DNA from 2 places in the Pseudomonas mohnii genome. Region 2 is predicted to be linked to the other one. Evidence: riboswitches for the same ligand, from Rfam matches in the RefSeq annotation. Region 2 holds a riboswitch; the other holds the start of a gene.
The links. A riboswitch is a leader RNA that binds a small molecule or an ion and turns the genes downstream of it on or off. The one in region 2 is predicted to bind cobalamin.

Region 1: it holds a riboswitch for cobalamin, as region 2 does, so the genes downstream of both, cobO (cob(I)yrinic acid a,c-diamide adenosyltransferase) here and BLV61_RS02525 (CbtB domain-containing protein) in region 2, are expected to answer to the same signal.

What each region holds. Positions count from the first base shown of each region.
Region 1 is NZ_FNRV01000001.1:1,677,898-1,685,662, reverse strand. It holds gene hda (DnaA regulatory inactivator Hda) at 1-85, shown strand, start outside; gene BLV61_RS07925 (C40 family peptidase) at 313-960, shown strand; gene BLV61_RS07920 (C40 family peptidase) at 1,125-1,661, shown strand; gene BLV61_RS07915 (O-methyltransferase) at 1,680-2,342, shown strand; gene BLV61_RS07910 (PQQ-dependent sugar dehydrogenase) at 2,462-3,775, opposite strand; gene BLV61_RS07905 (hypothetical protein) at 3,843-4,427, opposite strand; cobalamin riboswitch at 4,580-4,811, shown strand; gene cobO (cob(I)yrinic acid a,c-diamide adenosyltransferase) at 4,894-5,505, shown strand; gene BLV61_RS07895 (cobyrinic acid a,c-diamide synthase CobB) at 5,516-6,916, shown strand; gene bluB (5,6-dimethylbenzimidazole synthase) at 6,913-7,563, shown strand; gene cbiB (adenosylcobinamide-phosphate synthase CbiB) at 7,560-7,765, shown strand, end outside.
Region 2 is NZ_FNRV01000001.1:576,807-584,571, forward strand. It holds gene cobN (cobaltochelatase subunit CobN) at 1-435, opposite strand, end outside; gene cobW (cobalamin biosynthesis protein CobW) at 439-1,506, opposite strand; cobalamin riboswitch at 1,603-1,814, opposite strand; cobalamin riboswitch at 2,018-2,243, shown strand; gene BLV61_RS02525 (CbtB domain-containing protein) at 2,364-2,558, shown strand; gene BLV61_RS02530 (CbtA family protein) at 2,570-3,274, shown strand; gene BLV61_RS02535 (cobalamin biosynthesis protein) at 3,271-3,684, shown strand; gene cobM (precorrin-4 C(11)-methyltransferase) at 3,768-4,514, shown strand; gene nfuA (Fe-S biogenesis protein NfuA) at 4,624-5,208, opposite strand; gene BLV61_RS02550 (fatty acid cis/trans isomerase) at 5,436-7,733, opposite strand.

The sequences.
Region 1 (7,765 bases), 1.1 Mb from region 2:
ATTGCTCGAGCGGCTCGATCAGGCCTCTCTTCAAGCACAGCGCAAGCTGACTATTCCCTTCCTGAAAGAGACGCTCGGCTGGTAGAAAAAAGCCGGGAATGCCAAGGCCAGCGGGGTTTTCGGCATATTTCAGGCGCCAGGAAATACGCTTTCCTGCTGGGCTGCAGGCTACGCAAGTGTTTAATATGGGCTTAAGCGCTTAGATGTTGGCAAGAAACCGATAAGTCACAAAAAGTTCGATTGAATTTGCAAATGAGGATGATAGCGGGCATAGTCTCGACTTCTTTACAACTATCAGCCACGGTCGTGCCCATGCTAAAGCGCTTCGCACCCCTCGTGCCTCTCGCACTCGTCACCCTGTTGTTCGGTTGCGCTGCTCACTCTCCAGTGTCCCAGCAAGAGCAGCAGCAACAGGTTAAAAATTCTGTTACCGCACAGTCGTCCGCTCTTTACCAGGACGCTTTTTACCAGGAAGAGAAGGCCACTGAAAAAGAGCTGGCTGACTTCGCCGATGGCAAGTCGTATCAACTTCCGGCGCTGGCTGACAGCATCCTCGAACGCGGCATGTCCCTGATCGGTACCCGTTACCGTTTCGGCGGTACTTCTGAAGCCGGTTTCGATTGCAGTGGGTTTATCGGCTATCTGTTCCGTGAACAAGCCGGCATGAACCTGCCACGCTCCACTCGCGAAATGATCAACGTGGATGCGCCGCTGGTGTCTCGCAGCAAGCTGAAGCCTGGCGATCTGCTGTTCTTCGCCACCAACGGTCGTCGCGGTCGTGTCAGTCACGCCGGGATCTACCTGGGTGACAACCAGTTCATCCACTCCAGCAGCCGCAAAAGCGGTGGTGTCCGGATTGATAGCCTGGGCGACAGCTACTGGAGCAAGACCTTCATCGAAGCCAAGCGAGCGCTCGCGATGGCGCCAAACGCGGCTCCGATCGTGACCGCACGCAATTAAGCGGACATTTTGTAAGGCGAACTTAAAGTCTTACTTGAAGTTTGCCGCATAAGCGCTAGAATCTGGTCTATGAATGATGGCAAACCGCCTGCGTAACGCGCAGGCGGTTTTCTTTTCTGCACTCCAGCAGAAAAACGCCGCAGCCAGATCAGGATGCTCTGCTTATGTCGACGTCGGCCCGCCTCGCAATCATGCTTTTCGCAGCGCTGCTCAGCGCTTGCGCCAGCCGCACACCGCCGCCTGCGCCGGTGGCTCACACTCCTCTCGTTTTCGGTTCCTCCCAAGCCTTTTCGCCTGAAGCGGAAGACGTACTGTTTCGTGCGTTGGGCCTGGTGGGTACGCCGTATCGCTGGGGTGGCAATACACCGGATTCCGGGTTCGATTGCAGCGGGCTGATCGGCTACGTGTACCGTGATGTCACCGGTATCTCGCTGCCGCGCACCACTCGCGAAATGATCTCCATGCAAGCGGCCAATGTGGGCAAGGAAGGCCTGCAGACAGGTGACCTGATCTTCTTCGCCACCAATGGCGGTTCGCAGGTCAGCCATGCAGGCATCTACGTCGGCGAAGGTCGCTTCGTCCACGCGCCTGCCACCGGTGGCACGGTGAAGCTCGACAGCTTGTCCAAGGCGTATTGGCAGAAAGCCTACCTGAGCGCCAAGCGCGTTCTGCAACCGGAACACCTGGCGCGCAACCCGTAACAGCCAGAGGGTGCTGTCATGACCGCTCGCACGCTCAATCTTGACGACTCGCTCTATCACTACCTGCTTGATGTGTCCCTGCGCGAAACCCCGCTGCTCAAGCGCTTGCGCGACGAAACCCAGGCGTTGCCCATGGCGCGCTGGCAGGTGGCGCCGGAGCAGGGGCAGTTTCTTGCATTGCTGGTGAAGCTGACCGGCGCGCGACGTCTGCTGGAAATCGGAACGTTCACGGGGTACAGCGCGCTGTGCATGGCTGCGGCACTGCCCGATGACGGCTCGATGATCTGCTGCGATATTCCCGGCGACTACAATGCCACCGCACGTCGTTACTGGCGGGAAGCCGGCCTGGCCGAGCGCATTGATCTGCGTTTGGCGCCCGCGCTGGAAACCCTCGCCGAACTGGAGAGGCAAGGGCAGGGCGGGCAATTCGATCTGGTCTTCATCGACGCCGACAAGGCCAATTATCCCAACTACCTTGAACACGCGCTGCGGCTGCTGCGGGTGGGTGGATTGGCGGTGTTCGATAACACGCTGTGGAGCGGGCGGGTACTGGAAGAGCGTCCGCTGAGCGCAGACACCCGAGCCATCCAGGCGCTTAACCGTGCCTTGAAGGATGACTCGCGCTTGGACCTGTCGATGTTGCCGTTGGGCGATGGGCTCACGCTCTGCCGCAAACGGTGATCCTTGTGGATGCCTTGTGGGAGCGGGCTTGCCCGCGAGGCGGCCGTGACATTCAGCATTGATGTTGCCTGTTCTACCGCCATCGCGAGCAAGCTCGCTCCCACAGAGTGGTCAGTGACTTATTTGACTGCTGAAACCCGCCAAACCTTGTTCCCTACATCGTCCGCCACCAACAAGGCGCCTTGCTGATCTATCACCACGCCCACTGGTCGGCCCATGGCTTTTTCTTGGTCATTGAGAAAACCCGTGAGCACATCCACCGGCTGCCCGCTTGGTTTGCCGGCGTCGAACGGCACGAATATCACTTTGTAGCCGCTGTGCGGCTTGCGGTTCCATGAGCCGTGCTGGCCAACGAAGGCGCCCTGGGTGAATGGCGCCGGCAACCGGCTGCCTTCGGCGAACGTCAGTCCCAGGGAAGCGGTGTGCGGGCCGACCGCATAGTCTGGCGCGATAGCCTTGGCCACCATGTCCGGGTTTTGCGGCTCGACGCGAACGTCGACATGCTGGCCGTAATAGCTGAATGGCCAGCCATAGAACGCGCCGTCCTTGACTGAGGTGATGTAGTCCGGCACCAGATCGCTGCCGATTTCATCGCGCTCATTGACCGCCGTCCACAGTGCCCCGCTTTGCGGCTCCCAGGACAGGCCATTGGGGTTGCGCAAGCCCGAGGCAAAGATCCGGTGGTTGCCGGTGGCGCGGTCCACTTCCCAGATCGCCGCGCGGCCTTCTTCCTTGTCCAGGCCGTTTTCGGCAACGTTGCTGTTCGAGCCCACCGTGACATACAGCTTGCTGCCGTCGTTGCTGGCGATGACGTTTTTGGTCCAATGGTGATTCAGCGTGCCGCCGGGCAGGTCGAGTACTTTGATCGGTTGCGACTTGATCGCTGTATCGCCGTTTTCATAGTGAAAACGCAGCAATCGATCGGTGTCGGCGATGTACAGGTCATTGCCGACCAGCGCCATGCCGAAAGGGGAGTTCAGGTTTTCCAGAAACACCGTGCGGGTTTCCGCGATGCCGTCGTGGTCCTGGTCGCGCAGCAGGGTGATGCGATTGGCGCTCGGCACGCCCGCACCGGCGCGCCCCATGACTTTCTTCATGATCCAGCCGCGTATGCCTGTTCCGTCATCGGGTTTGGGCGGTGCATTGGTTTCGGCCACCAGCACGTCGCCGTTGGGCAGCACATAGAGCCAGCGCGGGTGGTCGAGGTTCTCGGCGAACGCGGCTACTTGGGTGCCGGCAGCGGCGACGGGTTTGGCGCCCTCCGGCCAGCCGATCGCCGGGGCGATGTTTACCGTCGGAATCAACGTCTTGTTGGGTTCTGGGAGCCTGGGTGACGGGCCGGTGCCGTCGGCGACTTGCAGGCTGGAGGTTTCACCGCAAGCGGCGAGTCCTCCGGCGAGCGCGATAGCGAGTACGAGTTGGGGCTTGCGCATACTGATCTTCCCTATGAATGCAGTGACCTGATCAGTAGAGAAGTTACGTTGCACGATGGTTCAACCGTTAGCCGCGAGCTTCCTTGAACAGCACGGCTATGCCGGGATGATAGTGACCTCCTTCGTTGTGCAACTTGCGGTAGGCGTAGGGGAAATACCAGGCGACGGCGCAGGTGTGCTCCTTTTGCAGGTCGTCGACCATGTCCTGCAATTCTTCCGGGGTGGCGCCATGCTGGGTTTTCTGCGGTGCCACAAACAGGCAGCCGAGTCTCAGGTCGCTGGCGTAACTGATGCGTTTGGCTTCGCTGGTGATATCGAGCAGGGCCTGGGTCAGGTTCAGGCTGTTCACCCGTGGCCAGCGTTGTGTGGCTTGAATCCAGGCGCGTGCTTCGGGTGTGGCGATAAACAGGTCGGCACGACCGTTGCGTTCGCCTTCATCGATTTGTTTGCGGGTGGGCGATTGTTGCAGGGTAACCATTTCAGCCATCCAGGCAGCGGCGGAAAGCAGGCCGAGATTGGCTTTTTCGTCGAGCCAGTAAGGCGTTTCGTTATCGCCGCGTACGGCATTGTAGCGGTCGATACAGTCAAACCAGCGCTCCAGCACCGGGCGCAGGAATTCCAGTTGCGGATTGCTGATGATCATGCCTTGCATGGGGCTCACCCTTGTTATTTTGATGTGGGGTTGTGGCTCTTTGATATCACTGCTTGAAGTGTGGCACAAGATTGGCGTCAGTTTATTGATTAACGGCAGTTATTCGCGCGCGTACCCCGTCTTCAATTGACGCTCCACCCCCAACCCTCTAACCTTCGCGGCTTGTTTCAGGTGCTCTGTGACTTGGGTCGACAGAGTGAAACAGGGAAGCCGGTGAGCAGGTCCTTCAATGCGTGAAGGCCTTCGATCCCGGCGCTGCCCCCGCAACGGTAAATGAGTGAAAGCTGCGCCTTGAGCCACTGCGTCGTCATCGATGTGGGAAGGCGCGCAGTCAGGCCAACGCCGCTCATGAGCCCGGAGACCGGCCTGATCCATCCAAGCGGCATCACGGTGGGCGATGCCAGGCTTCTTGCCGTCTGTTCTTGTGCCTGCCCGCCGTTATCCTGCCTCAACGGAGAGCTCTCCCATGACTGATACCCCGGATCGTGACGAACGTCACCTGGCGCGCATGTTGCGCAAAAAAGCCGTAATCGATGAACGCATCGCCAACTCCCCGAATGAATGCGGCCTGCTGCTGGTGCTGACCGGCAACGGCAAGGGCAAGAGCAGCTCGGCGTTCGGCATGCTGGCCCGCTCGATGGGCCATGGCATGCAGTGCGGTGTGGTGCAGTTCATCAAGGGGCGCAACAGCACGGGTGAAGAGCTGTTCTTCCGGCGCTTCCCGGAACAGGTGCGTTTTCATGTGATGGGCGAAGGCTTTACCTGGGAAACCCAGGATCGTCAGCGCGACATCGCCGCCGCCGAAGCCGCGTGGGAAGTGTCCCGTGAGTTGCTGCGCGATCCATCCATCGGCCTGGTGGTGCTGGATGAGTTGAACATCGCCCTCAAGCACGGTTACCTCGATCTGGATCGGGTGCTCAGTGACTTGCAGGCTCGCCCGCCAATGCAGCACGTGGTGGTCACTGGTCGTGGCGCCAAGCCTGAGATGATCGATCTGGCCGACACCGTCACTGAAATGGGCATGATCAAGCACGCCTTCCAGGCCGGTATCAAGGCGCAGAAAGGCGTCGAGTTGTGAGTCGCACGTTATGAATAGCCCTCGTCAATGCCCGGCCGTACTGATTGCCGCGCCGGCCTCCGGTCAGGGCAAGACCACCGTCACCGCCGCGCTGGCCCGTTTGCATCGCAATCAGGGACGCAAGGTTCGTGTGTTCAAATGTGGCCCGGACTTTCTCGATCCGATGATTCTGGAGCGCGCCAGCGGTGCGCCGGTGTATCAGCTGGACATGTGGATGGTCGGCGAGCAGGAGAGTCGGCGTCTGTTGTGGGAGGCCGCAGGCGAAGCGGACCTTATCCTCATCGAAGGTGTCATGGGGCTGTTCGATGGCACGCCGTCCAGTGCTGACCTGGCGCGGCACTTCGGTGTGCCGGTGCTGGGTGTGATCGACGGCACCGCCATGGCCCAGACCTTTGGTGCCCTGGCCCTGGGGCTGGCGCGCTATCAACCTGACTTGCCGTTTGCCGGTGTCCTGGCCAACCGCGTGGGCACCCTGCGTCACGCGCAGTTGCTTGAAGGCAGCCTGACCGAAGGCCTGCGTTGGTATGGCGCGTTGTCCCGCGAAACCGCCATCGAATTGCCGAGTCGTCACCTTGGCCTGGTGCAGGCCAGTGAGTTGAACGATCTCGATCTTCGCCTCGATGCGGCGGCCGAAGCCTTGGCTGGCAGTTGCGAGGTGGCGCTTCCGCCGGCCGTGGAATTCGCAGCCCCGGATGTGATCGCCGCCGAACCCTTACTGGCGGGTGTGCGCATTGCCGTGGCCCGTGATGAAGCGTTTGCCTTTACCTATGGCGCCAGCCTGGATTTGCTGCGGGCCATGGGCGCCGAGTTGTCGTTCTTTTCACCGATGCGTGACACTCGGCTACCCGAGGCAGACAGCCTCTATCTGCCGGGCGGTTACCCAGAATTGCATCATGTGGCGTTGTCGCAAAACACCTCGATGCTGAACGCGATCCGCGCGCACCACGAGGCGGGCAAACCCTTGCTCGCCGAATGTGGCGGCATGTTGTATTTGCTCGATTCGCTCACCGATGTCGACGGTACGCGTGCAGAATTGGTCGGCCTGCTGGCCGGGGATGCGGTGATGCAAAAGCGTCTGGCGGCGCTGGCGCTGCAGGCTGTCGAATTGCCCGAAGGTTCCCTGCGTGGGCATACCTATCATCATTCGCTGACCACCACCGGGCTCGTGCCGATTGCCCGTGGCTTGAGCCCCAATGGCGGTCGCGGGGCGGAGGCGGTTTATCGTGAGGGGCGGATGACAGCCTCTTATGTGCATTTCTATTTTCCGTCGAATCCGCACGCGATTGCCGCACTGTTTTTACCCGACCTTGAGGCTGCCTTCGCGGGCACACTCGCTGCCACTGTGGGCGGTGTGACACCTGAAGAAACGTGGTCTTCTGCAGGCGCTGGCTTGCCAGCGAAGAGGCCATGACCGACAACGCCTTTTCCAACGCCGAACGCGCAGCGGTCTATCGGGCCATCGGTGAACGTCGCGACATGCGTCACTTCAGCGGTGGCACGGTCGAGCCCGAATTGCTGCGGCGGTTGCTCGAAGCCGCGCACCAGGCGCCGAGTGTTGGCTTGATGCAGCCCTGGCGGTTCATCCGTATCAGCGATCGAACCTTGCGCGGGCAGATCGGGGAACTGGTGGAACAGGAGCGCATTCGCACCGCCGAAGCCCTTGGCGAACGCACTGACGAATTCATGCAGCTCAAGGTCGAAGGCATCAATGATTGCGCCGAGGTGTTGGTGGCGGCGCTGATGGACGATCGCGAGCGACATATTTTCGGTCGTCGCACCTTGCCGGAAATGGACATGGCTTCGTTGTCCTGCGCGATCCAGAACCTGTGGCTGGCCTCCCGGGCCGAAGGGTTGGGCATGGGGTGGGTCTCGCTGTTCGAACCGCAAGACCTGGCCGATTTACTCGGCTTGCCGCCCGGTGCCAAACCACTGGCTATTTTGTGCCTGGGACCGGTCAAGGAATTCTACCCGGCGCCGATGCTGGTCCTTGAAGGCTGGGCGCAGGCGCGTCCGCTAAGTGAATTGTTGTATGAAAATTATTGGGGAGTGCGCCAATGAGTGTGGCGTTGTTGAGTGTCGCCGCCGTGGCGCTGGATGCGCTGCTGGGTGAACCCAAACGCTGGCATCCGCTGGTGGCGTTCGGCCGGTTTGCCGAGCGTATCGAGCAGCGTTTCAACGCGGGTGGTCGCGGCTGGCGCAGTCACGGGGTCACCGCGTGGGTGATTGCGGTGTTGCCGTTGACCTTGTTGGCCACGGCATT
Region 2 (7,765 bases):
GCCACCCTGGCGCAGGAAGTGCCAGAGCCGGTCGCGGTCCTGCGGGGTCACTGTGCTGAGGTCGCTCAGCTCCGGGTCGGGACGGTCATCGCCCGGCACCAGAATCAACTGCACCCCACGCCGGGAAAGCTCCACCAGCCGCTCGACGCCATAACGCCAATAGGCAATGCCGCCGTGCAGCGAGATCAGAATGACCTTGGCGTGGCGCAGCACTTCGTCGACGTACAAATCGACCGAAGCGTGATTCTGCACCTGCATCGGGTTGGCCAGGCGCACGCTCGGGTAATCGTCAGGCAACTGCTGGGCCGCTTCGGCGAGCAGCGCCAGGCTGGAATCGCCGCTGCACAGGATCACCAGCTCGGCGGGAGTTTGTCCAAGGTCGGCAATGTTGTCGTCCGACACGAAACCGCCGGGCTGGGTCCTGAGCAGGTGCATGGCTTATACGCTGAGCGCGGCGCGCAATTGCGTTTCGAGCAGCGCGGCGTCCAGCGCCTGGCCGATCAACACCAGACGTGTGGTGCGCGCTTCTTCGCGACCCCACTGACGGTCGAAGTGTTTGTCAAAACGAGTGCCCACGCCCTGGATCAAAAGGCGCATCGGTTTGTTCGGGATCGCCGCGAAGCCCTTGACCCGCAGGATGCTGTGCTCCACCACCAATTGCGTCAGCGCGTCCATCAGCAAGCTCTCGTCGGAGGCCGGCAGCTCGATGGAGATGGAGTCGAAAGCGTCGTGATCGTGGTCGTCGTGATCATCATCGTCGTGGTGATGATCGTGATGGCTGTGGCGGCTGTCGATGTGTTCTTCGGAACCGGCGCCCAGGCCGATCAGAACGTCCAGTGGCAGGCGACCGCTGCTGGCTTCAATGACTTTCACCGCAGGCGGCAACTCTTCAGCGACTTCCAGGCGCACGCGGGCCAGGTCTTCCGGGCTGATCAGGTCAGCCTTGTTGAGGATCACCAGGTCGGCACTGGACAACTGATCGGCGAACAGCTCGTGCAGCGGCGATTCGTGGTCCAGGTTCGGGTCAAGTTTGCGCTGGGCGTCCACCTGATCCGGGAACGCGGCGAAGGTGCCGGCGGCGACGGCCGGGCTATCGACCACGGTGATCACCGCGTCAACGGTGCAGGCGCTGCGGATTTCCGGCCACTGGAAGGCCTGGACCAGCGGCTTTGGCAGCGCCAGGCCGGAGGTTTCGATGAGGATATGGTCGAGATCGCCGCGACGGGCCACCAGTTCGCGCATCACCGGGAAGAACTCTTCCTGAACGGTGCAACACAGGCAGCCGTTGGCCAGTTCGTAGACGCGACCATTGGCTTCCTCTTCGGTACAGCCGATGGAGCACTGCTTGAGGATTTCACCGTCGATGCCCAGCTCGCCGAACTCGTTGACGATCACCGCGATGCGACGCCCTTGAGCGTTGTCGAGCATGTGCCGCAGCAAGGTGGTTTTGCCCGAGCCGAGGAAGCCGGTAACGATGGTGACGGGGAGTTTGGCCAGTGTTTTCATCGGATGCCCTTTGGCAAGGTGGCGGGCATACGGGACGAGTACCGGCAACGCTTGTGCGCCGGATGCGTTCGCCACCGGATCACCCCGCCCGGTTGTAGTGAGAATCTGTTCGAGGCAGGTCTCCTGGCTGACGGCGTGCCAGTCGCTTGACTGGCGTTGGCTGCGCCTTCCCGCGGGCTCAGGACCTGAGCGTGCAGTGGCGTGGCAGCGAACATCACCGTTCACAGTTGCGGGGGCAGCCGCGGCATCGACCGCGTTCCCTTCTTAGCTTCGGCAAACGCCGAAGAACCTCGAAAGCGCAAGGCTACGCATCGTATTGGGGCGGGTCAATGTTCATGCTGAGTTGTACAGCACCTGAACGCCGTCATCGCGAGCAAGCTCGCACCCGCAGGGATCGGACTCTCTGAGAAAAATGCGGTCAAATGTGGGTGCGAGCTTGCTCGCGATTGAAGCAACTCGGCCCCGAGTTGAGAACACTTGCCAATTGACGCCCCACCTCTGCCCATGCTCTCCTACACGCCTTGTTACGGGTGCCCTTCACAGGGTGAAACGGGAAACCGGTGAATCATGTGCTTTACTCTAAAGCCATGTCAGTCCGGTGCTGCCCCCGCAACGGTAAGCGAGCGAAGCGTCAGATCCACTGTGCCAGTGCGGCATGGGAAGGTGATGCTTGCAGGTTCAGGCGATAGCCAGCACCCCTCGTGAGCCCGGAGACCGGCCCGCAACACAAAGTGAACCTTACAATCACTGAATGACAAACCCGCGGTGGGCGGGCGCTGTTCGAACCTCTGCGCGCTCGCTCGTGCAGGGATTTGCATGCGCTCGCATTCCCCGCTGACAGAACTGAGGGAAGCGCCATGTCGATCATCAGCAGCACCGGCCACAGCACCACCACCAGCAGCACCACTACCCTGACTCAACGCCTGACCGCCGCCGTGTGTGCGTCGATCCTTGGTGCGTGCCTTGTGTATTTCGCCGGTTTCTCGCACATTGAGGCGGTTCACAACGCCGCTCACGATACCCGTCACAGCGCTGCCTTCCCGTGCCATTGAGACCTGTCGACATGATCAAGCGTATTGCGCAAACCGCGGGGTTCACGGGGCTGCTGGCCGCCCTGCTGCTGACCCTGCTGCAAAGCTTCTGGGTCGCTCCGTTGATTTTGCAGGCCGAAACCTACGAAAAATCCGAACCCGCTGCTGTTGAAGTCCACGAACACGCCCCTGGCGTCGCCGCCCACACCCACGATGCCGAAGCCTGGGAGCCGGAAAACGGCTGGCAGCGCGTGTTGTCGACCACCGGCGGCAATCTTGTGGTGGCTGTCGGCTTCGCCCTGATGCTCGCCGGCCTGTACACCTTGCGCGCGCCGACCAAAACCTCTCAGGGATTGCTCTGGGGGCTGGCCGGTTACGCGACCTTCGTGCTCGCGCCGACCCTTGGCCTGCCACCGGAACTGCCAGGCACCGCCGCTGCCGATCTGGCGCAACGGCAGACCTGGTGGATTGGCACCGCCGCTTCAACCGCAGTCGGCATCGCGCTGATCGCGTTCAGCCGTCACTGGCTGATGAAAGTCCTCGGTGCAGCCATCATTGCCGTCCCTCATGTGATTGGCGCGCCGCAGCCGGACGTGCACTCGATGCTGGCACCGCAAGCACTGGAAACCCAATTCAAAATCGCTTCGCAGCTGACCAATGTCGCGTTCTGGCTGGCCCTGGGCCTGATCAGCGCCTGGCTGTTCCGCCGCAAGAGCGATGGCCAATACCACGCATGACCGATACCGGCACAGCGCCGACCCTGGTGGTCGGCCTGGGCTGCCAACGGGGCTGCCCCGTCACCACGTTACGGGCGTTGATCGATCAGGCGTTGCAAGCGCACCAGATCGAACTGCATCAGATCAAGGCCCTGGCTAGTATCGATTTGAAGCGAGATGAGCCGGCCCTTGTCGAACTGGCCGAGCAACTCGCGCTGCCACTGACGTATTTCAGCAGCGAACAGTTGGCCAGCTATGAGCCACAACTCAGCCATCATTCGCAGATCGCCTTCGAGCGAACCGGCTGCTACGGCATCGCGGAAAGTGCCGCCCTGGCCTTGACCGAACAGTTAACCCATTCGCCGGCCAAACTACTGATTAAGCGGCAAAAATATGCCCAGGCCACCTTCGCATTGGCCTGCTCGACGTAAAATCCTCGATAATCCGCGCTTTCGATCATGAGCAATCTTCATCTGCTGCCTTGCCCAGCCCCTTTTTCCCACAGGAATCGACGATGACCGTCTACTTCATAGGCGCAGGTCCTGGCGACCCCGAGCTGATCACCGTCAAAGGCCAGCGGCTGATTCGCAGCTGCCCGGTGATCATCTATGCCGGTTCGCTGGTGCCCGCCGCAGTACTGCAGGGGCATTGCGCCGAGCAGGTGGTCAACAGCGCCGAACTGCATCTGGAACAGATTATCGACCTAATCAAGACCGCCGACGCCAAGGGCCAGGACGTGGCTCGCGTGCATTCTGGCGACCCGAGCCTGTATGGCGCCATCGGCGAGCAGATTCGCTACCTGCGCGAACTCGGCATTGCCTTTGAAATCATTCCCGGGGTCACCGCTACGGCCGCCTGCGCAGCGCTTTTGGGGGCGGAGCTGACCCTGCCCGACGTCTCACAGAGTGTGATCCTGACCCGATACGCGGACAAAACCGTGATGCCGGCCGGCGAGGAATTAGGCAGCCTGGCGCAACATGGAGCCACCATGGCGATTCACCTGGGGGTCAATCATCTGGAAAAGATTCTGGCCGAATTGCTGCCGCATTACGGCGCGGATTGCCCGATCGCGGTGATTCACCGAGCGACCTGGCCGGATCAGGATTGGGTGGTGGGTACGCTGGAAGACATTGCCGGGAAGGTTCAGGCCAAGGGGTTTCGGCGCACGGCATTGATTCTGGTGGGACGGGTGCTGGGCAGTGACCATTTCAGCGAGTCGTCGCTGTATCGCGCAGGGCATGCGCATCTCTATCGACCTTGAACCCTGCTGAATCCTGTGGCGAGGGGGCTTGTCGGATCGCCACAGGTTATCGAACACCCATAAAAAACGGCGCTCACGGGCGCCGTTTTTTAATTTCGCAGCGAACGCCTTAGTAGTAGGCGTTTTCTTTCTGCGTGTGGTCAGTCACGTCACGAACACCCTTGAGCTCGGGGATACGCTCGAGCAAGGTGCGCTCGATGCCTTCCTTCAGGGTGACGTCTGCCTGGCCGCAGCCCTGGCAACCACCGCCGAACTGGAGAACGGCGATGCCGTCTTCAACCACGTCGATCAGGCTGACCTGACCACCATGGCTGGCCAGCCCAGGGTTGATTTCGGTTTGCAGGTAATAGTTGATGCGCTCGTTGATCGGGCTGTCGGCGTTGACCATCGGGACTTTGGCGTTTGGCGCCTTGATGGTCAATTGGCCGCCCATACGGTCGGTGGCGTAGTCGACAACCGCGTCGTCCAGGAAAGCTTCGCTGAACGAATCGATGTAAGCGGTGAAGCTTTTGAGCCCCAGCGCCGTGTCTTCGGGTTTTTCTTCGCCCGGCTTGCAGTAGGCAATGCAGGTTTCGGCGTACTGGGTGCCAGGCTGGGTGATAAAGACGCGGATGCCAATGCCCGGGGTGTTCTGCTTGGAGAGCAGATCAGCCAGATAATCGTGGGCGGCGTCGGTGATGGTTATAGCGGTCATGGAAACTCCTCGCAGGCTTGGGCGCAGTTTACGCCAATCATCGCGCCGGACAAAGTCCCAGTATTTTTGTCAGGAAAGAACAGGAGCAGCCTCACCCGGCTATTCGCCGTCAATCGCGACTTTAAACCACCGATAGCTGCAGTTGACCACCCAATCGCGGCTTTCCAACGATCCTGATCCGATGGTCGCTATACAGATCAGGACATCAGGCGCCTTGCAAAAATCGATCAAAGATTCTGGTAGCGATTCATGTCCAGCACGCCCTCTTCAACTGGATCGGTCTCATGGATATAGCGGCTCAGGTCATGGAAGTACTGCCAGAACTGCGGATGGCTGCGCCTTACCCCCCAGCGATCGACAATCCTCTCGAAGCTGCCGGCATCTTTGGCGTTTTCCATGGCGTCGACAAAGGCCGGGACTTGTTCGGCGGGAATGTTGAACATGAAGTTCGGGTAGCTGCTCATGACCCCCGGAAAAATGGTGAGCGTGTCGAGCCCTGGCTCATACCGCAGCGACTCGCCAATCAGGAACGCCACGTTGCTGTGTGCGCGGTTGCGCAACAGGCTGTAGACCACACGTTGGCCACTCGCGGTCTCGACGCGCAGCATGGTCGCTTCAGGCAGCTGGTCTATGACCTTGAGTCCGGCCGCCGGGCGCGAAGTCAGACGACTCAGGGCTTGTTCGGCGTCCTGCAGGTCCGGATCGATGTTGGGTCGCGAGCAATAGGCACCGTCGCAGCGATTGATCGGGTCCGGGTTGGCATTGAGCTCGCCATAGCGTGTCAGCAACTGCATGGCAAAATCGCGTTTGGGGTCCTTCGGATCGAGTTTCAGCGCGGTCGGCGTGTCGTTGTCAATCGATTCGTAGTCCAGCCACATCTTGAATTTGCCACTGCTCTGGTACCAGTCGTCCAGGTAATCGTCGCGGGAGTTGGCCGGCATCAGGCGCAGGAAGTTCTGCTCCGCGCCGTTGCGGATCAGGTCGAAATACAAGCGCGTCTGGGCTTGATGCGAGACGTTGCCGAACACATCGAAATTCACCGCCAACTGATAGTAAGTGCGCTCCAGCAACGGGAAGTCGAACAGCCAGATGGTTTGCGGCACGTCGCCGATCAGGCCCTTGGTCACCGAGGCGCTGTCGAAATGTCGAAAGATGCTCAACAAGGCGTTGTCATTGCCTGCCCACAGGCTCGACCAGCTCGGAGGCCGCAAGTCCGCGTAGCTGTCGCGGCGCAGGGCTTCATACGCGTTGCGCTTGTCGCGGTAGTCATGCCACAGGCTCAGGACACTGCCCACGTCATCGTTCTGCCCCGGCATTGCCAACAACGGAGTCGCTTGGCCGCGGTAGTTCGGGTCGGTGATGTAGAGGTCATGTTCCGGGGCCTGGAACAGCGCCCAGAAATTATCGCGAATCACGTCCGTGGCAATCTGACCCCGGCAGACCGGGCCGCGAATAAAGGTGCGTACGAAATATTCGGCGTTATCGAGCATGAACTGATAACGCGCCTGGGCCGGGATGGCTTCGAAGGTGGTAAACGGATTGGCCCGGCGTTCCGGCCCATAGCCCGGCAGCGCGTTGACCTGCCAGTTGCCGTTGTAGAACAGGCTTTTGATCCGCGCCATCTTCGCCGCGCTCAGCGGATAGGTGATGTGGGTCTTGTGCACGATCACGCCTTGTACCGGCCACAGGCGGTAATAGATCTGAGTGCCGGGATCGTCATTGGGCCGGCGGGTGTTGATCAGATCGATAGGCTGGCCGCTCGGCGTGCGCGAACGCACCCACTGGAAGAAATGCCCGGGTTCGCCATCCTTGAAATAGATGTGCGCAAGAAACCAGTGCTCGAACAGCCAGCGTCCCACCAGACTTTGTCGCGCACCCGGCGCATTCAGCAGGTTCTCCCACTGCACCACCTCCAAGGCTTCTTTCGCACTGGGCGCCAGGCCTTGCTCATCGATGGGCGCGCCAGAGGCCAGCCAGCGCTGCAACGTCTGATACTGCTGATCGGTCAGCCCCGTCACCGCCAACGGCATGCCCTCCTTCGGGTGGGAACCGGCATAGGCATCGAACTCCGCCGGCATGGCGCACGTGTTTTCCCGATTCAGACCCAGGACAATGTCTTCGGGCAGCTTGGCATTGGGCTGCATTGGCGCCTTATGGCCCAACTCGAGCATCCGCGCCATCAGCGCGGCCTGACTGCCCTGGGCGTCGAGCACTGAATAGAAGCCCTTTTGCTGCCAGGCACGCTTGCCGAAGGCGTCATAAAACAACCGGGTCGGCGCGGCGGCCTGACTGCGATCACCGTCATAGACCGGGATTTTGCTGGCGCCGCGTGCCGCGCCTTCGCCGCTGCCCAGGTTGAGCTGACAGGCGGAGTCGTAGCAAGCGTGGCAGGCCACACATTTTTCAGTGAAGATCGGTTGAATGTCGCGCGTGTAGGAAATGCCGTTAGTCACAGCGGGACTTTGCGCGACGGCGCCCCAGCTAAACAGCAACAACGCAATGCTGATGACGACGCGATACGACATGTCCCTGGTCCCGATCTTTAAAAAAACGCCGC